Regions from separate parts of the Vreelandella gomseomensis genome, predicted to be linked through region 1. Evidence: predicted binding sites of a transcription regulator. Region 1 holds the regulator's gene; the other holds the start of a gene.
The links. Region 1 encodes sigma-54, which starts transcription at its own class of promoters, with help from an activator protein. Its sites were predicted from a motif close to TGGCACNNNNNTTGCTNT; they were not measured.
Positions count from the first base shown of each region.

Region 2: a site for sigma-54 is predicted at 941-958, ahead of glnL (nitrogen regulation protein NR(II)). Genes of this name have one in related genera too.

Region 1 covers NZ_JARWAI010000002.1:217,480-219,876, forward strand. The annotation lists gene QC815_RS03130 (PTS sugar transporter subunit IIA) at 1-133, opposite strand, end outside; gene hpf (ribosome hibernation-promoting factor, HPF/YfiA family) at 138-446, opposite strand; gene QC815_RS03140 (RNA polymerase factor sigma-54) at 533-1,948, opposite strand; gene lptB (LPS export ABC transporter ATP-binding protein) at 2,052-2,397, opposite strand, start outside.
Region 2 covers NZ_JARWAI010000006.1:138,356-140,752, reverse strand. The annotation lists gene glnA (glutamate--ammonia ligase) at 1-216, shown strand, start outside; gene QC815_RS09525 (DUF4124 domain-containing protein) at 285-821, shown strand; gene glnL (nitrogen regulation protein NR(II)) at 1,028-2,086, shown strand; gene ntrC (nitrogen regulation protein NR(I)) at 2,083-2,397, shown strand, end outside.

The sequences.
Region 1 (2,397 bases):
ACACTTCCTGGCTGTCGAGACTGGGGATATTTTGCGCGATAAAGGTGCTGAAAAACTCCAGCACCCGTTTTTTGCTGCCCCCGGGCACGTCGTAAAGTACGCGCTCCGGGGGGAGGATAGTGGCTAACGTCATTGAATTAACGCACGCCTGCGCCCTGGGCGCGGGCTTGTGCTTTTTCCTTGTGCTTGACGAGTTGCCGATCAATTTTGTCCGCCAGTGCATCAATGGCTGCGTACATGTCATTGTCGAGGGCTTCGGCGTGCAAGTCGGCACCGGCGGCGTGCAGCGTACAGGCCGCCTGTTGACGCTCTTTCTCGACCGAGAGCGTGACCTGCACGGTGGTGATGTTGTCGTAATGGCGCTCAACGCGTTCCAGCTTTTCGTTGACATAGTCACGCAAGGCGTCAGTCAGTTCTACATGATGACCGGTAATATTGACTTGCATTGACGTACTCCTTATCCGTCGGACTGTCCTTCGATTGTAACCCTTTTTGCCGTTAAGCAAAGCCCTTGTGACGAGTTTCCGTCTTTCTAACGCAAACGGCGTCGTTCGCTGGAGGACGGGATACCCATGCCTTCGCGATATTTGGCCACGGTACGCCGCGCCACGTGGACACCGGCGTCTTCGAGCAGGGTGACAAGGCGGCTGTCTGACAGGGGTTTGCCGGGCGGCTCTTCCTGGATCAGCTTCTTCAGCCGTGCCCGGATCGCGGTGCTCGAATGGCTGTCGCCGTCCTGGCCGCTGATCTGGCTGGAAAAGAAGTATTTAAGCTCGAAAATGCCCCGCGGCGTGTGGATGAACTTCTGGGTGGTGACCCGAGAAATCGTCGATTCGTGCATCTCGACCGCCTCGGCGATGTCGGCCAGGATCAGCGGCTTCATGGCTTCTTCACCCCGTTCCAGAAAGTCGATCTGGCGGGTGACGATTTCGCGGCCGACGCGTAGCAGGGTGTCGTTGCGGCTGGACAGGCTCTTGATCAGCCAGCGGGCTTCCTGAAGATGGTCCTTGAGAAACTGGTTGTCCTGGCTCTTGTCGGCGCGTTTGATCAGGCTGGCGTAATCGGGCTGAATCCGGAGTTTGGGGAGCGCTTCCGGGTTGAGCTCCAGGTGCCAGCCCTCGCTATCGTGACGAACCACCAGGTCGGGAATCACGTAGCTGTCATCGGTGACGGTGTACTCGCTGCCGGGACGCGGATCCAGGCTCCTGATCAGTTGGATGACCTCATCGAGCTGCGCCTCGTCCAGGCCGAGCCGCCGTTTGAGCAGGCGCTGATCATTCTTGCTCAGGGCTTCCAGGAACTGGCGAACCAGTCGCCGGGCAGGCATCAGCAGCGGGGTGTCGTCGGGCAGGGCGGCAAGCTGCAGCATCAGGCATTCGCGCAGGTCGCGAGCGAACACGCCGGTGGGCTCGAACTGCTGGAGTCGCATGAGGATGCTTTCGACCTCGCGCTGGCTGAGGCCTTCCACGCCCTGGGCGCGCAACCCCTCGCGGATATCGTTGAGCGGTTGGGTCAAGTAGCCGTTCGTATCCAGGGCGTCGATCAGGCTTTCGGCGACCAGCTGCTCGCGGCGGCTCAAATCGGTCATGGCGAGCTGCCACAGAAGATGGCCGTGGAGGCTTTGCCCGGCCGCCTGGCGTTCAAAGTCCGGGCCCTCACTGCTCGAGCTGCCGCTGCCTGCCATGTCTTGGTAGGTATCCGACCAGTCGCTGTCGACGGAGAGCTCCGTGGGGATGCTGTCGGCCCACTCGGTTTCCTCGGGCTCGCTGGTGGCCTGCTCGCTGAACTCGTCTTCCTGCTCGAGCATCGGGTTGGCGTCGAGGGCCTGCTGAATTTCCTGGCGTAAATCGAGCGTGGATAGCTGCAGCAGGGCAATGGCCTGCTGCAGCTGGGGTGTCATGGTGAGCTGGGTGCCGATCCGCAGTTGAAGAGAAGCTTTCATGACCATCTGAGAACCACTCGTTATCGGAAAGCATCCACCCTAGTGTGTGTTGTGTTTTGGTGCAAGTGCAATAAGTATGCCACAGGCAATAAATATGCCATTGACAGCTTTACAGACGGAAATCAGCACCTAGGTAAACGTCGCGCACTTCCTGATTGTCAAGAATAGCGCTTGGCGTGCCGCTGGCGATGATATGGCCGTCGCCCACGATGTAGGCCACGTCGCAGATATCCAGCGTCTCGCGCACGTTGTGGTCGGTAATCAGCACACCGATGTCACGTGCCTTCAAAGCGCGAATGATCGACTTGATATCGCCGACAGAAATAGGGTCGACGCCGGCGAAGGGCTCGTCAAGCAGGATGAACGCGGGCTCGGTGGCCAGCGACCGGGCAATCTCGACGCGGCGGCGCTCGCCGCCGGACAGGCTCATGCCCATGTTATCGCGGATATGGGTG
Region 2 (2,397 bases), on a different contig from region 1:
GACCTGCCGCCGGAAGAAGGCAAGTCCGTACCCACCGTGGCGCACAGCCTGGATCAGGCGCTGGAAGCACTCGACACTGACCGTGCTTTCCTGACCGAAGGTGGCGTGTTCACCGATGAAATGATCGACGCCTACATCGAGCTCAAGATGGAAGACGTGGAGCGTATCCGTATGACCACGCACCCCGTCGAGTTTGATATGTACTACAGCTGCTAATCTCACCTCTGTGGTGCTGATAAGCCTAAACCCCGCCACGGCGGGGTTTTTTCATTGAAGGAGGGCGCATGGTGCGCAAGGCATTGAGGCGTTGGAGACAAGCCAGCGCGATAGTCGGCGCTGGCCTGCTGCTGACGGTGGCGGCTGCCGGGGCGGTTGCGTCGTCAACGGTCTACCGGGTGGTGGATGACAACGGCAACGTCACGTTCTCCGACTCCCCGCGTGACGGCGGCGAAGCCATTGAGCTTGCGCCGCTGCCGGGCTTGCCGAGCCCAGCGTCGAAGGCGACGGACGCGCGTCCCGCCGCGGCATCGCCGGGGCCGCCTTTCATGCCCTACGACCGCTTTCAGATTGATTCGCCCGGTACGGGCGCGGAAGTGAGTGCCGCCACGCCGGTGACGCTACGCATCGTACCGCCACTGCGCGATGATCATCGCGTCCAGCTGCGGGTCAATGGAGACGTTAGCCAATCGGCGCTGCACAGCGATGTGTTCTGGCTGGCGAACCTGCCCGTCGGTCGGCATCAGCTCCAGGCGGACCTGCTGGACGCCCAGGGGCGTCGGCAGCACCGCACGCCACCGGTGACCATCGTGGTGGCAGAGTAGTGCAGATGCGCCATTATGGTGCAGAGGTGACGCAGTGCGGCCGACGGTTTGCGCCATGACAGCCCGCCATGCACCGCCACGCGGCGCAAGTAGCGTGCAAATCAGCGCTGTCGCCCATTTGGCGCGCTTTTTGCAGTGCCCACTACATCTTTCCAGCGGAAGGTTGACCCAAGGTAATGGACGAGGCGACTTTGCAAGACACCACCATGCACCAGCGATTACTGGAACATCTCACCACGGCGGTGCTGCTGTTGGACGGCCGCCTCAACGTGTGCTGGATGAACCCGGCGGCGGAAGCGCTGCTGGCGGTGAGCCTGAGCCGGGTAAAGGGAACCAGCCTGGATACCCTGCTGGGCGGCGATGAAAGCATTGACGAGGTGCTGGCCAAGGCCCGCGATGCATTCCATCCCTTTACCCAGCGCGAGGCGCGTATCACCCCGCTGAACAGCGACGCTTTGACCGTCGATTACACGGTGACACCGCTCTCCGAGTCGGAGCTGCTGCTCGAGGTCGAGCCGCGTGACCGGCTGATGCAGATTTCCCGCGAGGAAGCGCTGACCACCCGCCAGGAAACCATCAAGGTGCTGGCCCGGGGGCTCGCCCACGAGGTGAAGAACCCGCTGGGCGGTATCCGCGGGGCGGCGCAGCTGCTCGAGCGCGATCTGGATAATCCCGCGCTGCGCGAATTTACCCACATCATCGTCGAAGAGGTTGATCGGCTGCGCGACATGGTGGACTCGATGCTGGGGCCCAACTACATCGTCAAGCACGAACCGGTCAATATCCACAAGGTGCTCGAACGGGTGCGCTCGCTGCTGATTGCCGAGCATCCCCACGTCGATATTCAGCGTGACTACGACCCCAGCCTGCCGGATCTGTCCGGCGACGAGGATCAGATGATCCAGGCGGTGCTGAACGTGGCGCGCAACGCGGTGCAGGCCATGAGCGACGCGGAAACCCCGTCGCCGACCCTGGTGCTGCGTACCCGCGCGCGTCGCCAGTTTACTCTGGGGGCCGAGCGCCACCGGCTGGTCAGCGAAGTGGCCGTGCTGGACAACGGCCCCGGCATTCCGGCGGCGCTGCAAGAAACCCTGTTTTATCCGATGGTCTCGGGCCGTGCCGAAGGCAGCGGTCTTGGCCTGTCGATCGCCCAATCGATCCTGCACCAGCATCAGGGGCTGATTGAGTGCGACTCACGCCCGGGACACACCGAATTTCGTCTCTTGATCCCACTGGTTATTCATTCCACCGGAGAAGCGTCATGACTGAGCCTGCCCGTAATGATGTTGCGCGGGTCGTCATCGTTGACGATGACCGTGCGATTCGCTGGGTACTAGAACGCGCGCTGGCGCAACCCGACCTTGAGGTCGAATGCATCGAGCGGGCCGATACGGCCCTCACGCGTCTGCTTGAAAGCCCGCCGGACGTACTGGTGACCGATATTCGCATGCCGGGTATCGATGGCCTGGACCTGATGGCCCGGGTGCGCGAGGCCCACCCCGACCTGCCGGTCATCGTGATGACCGCGCACTCGGACCTGGACAGTGCGGTGGCGTCCTATCAGGGCGGCGCCTTC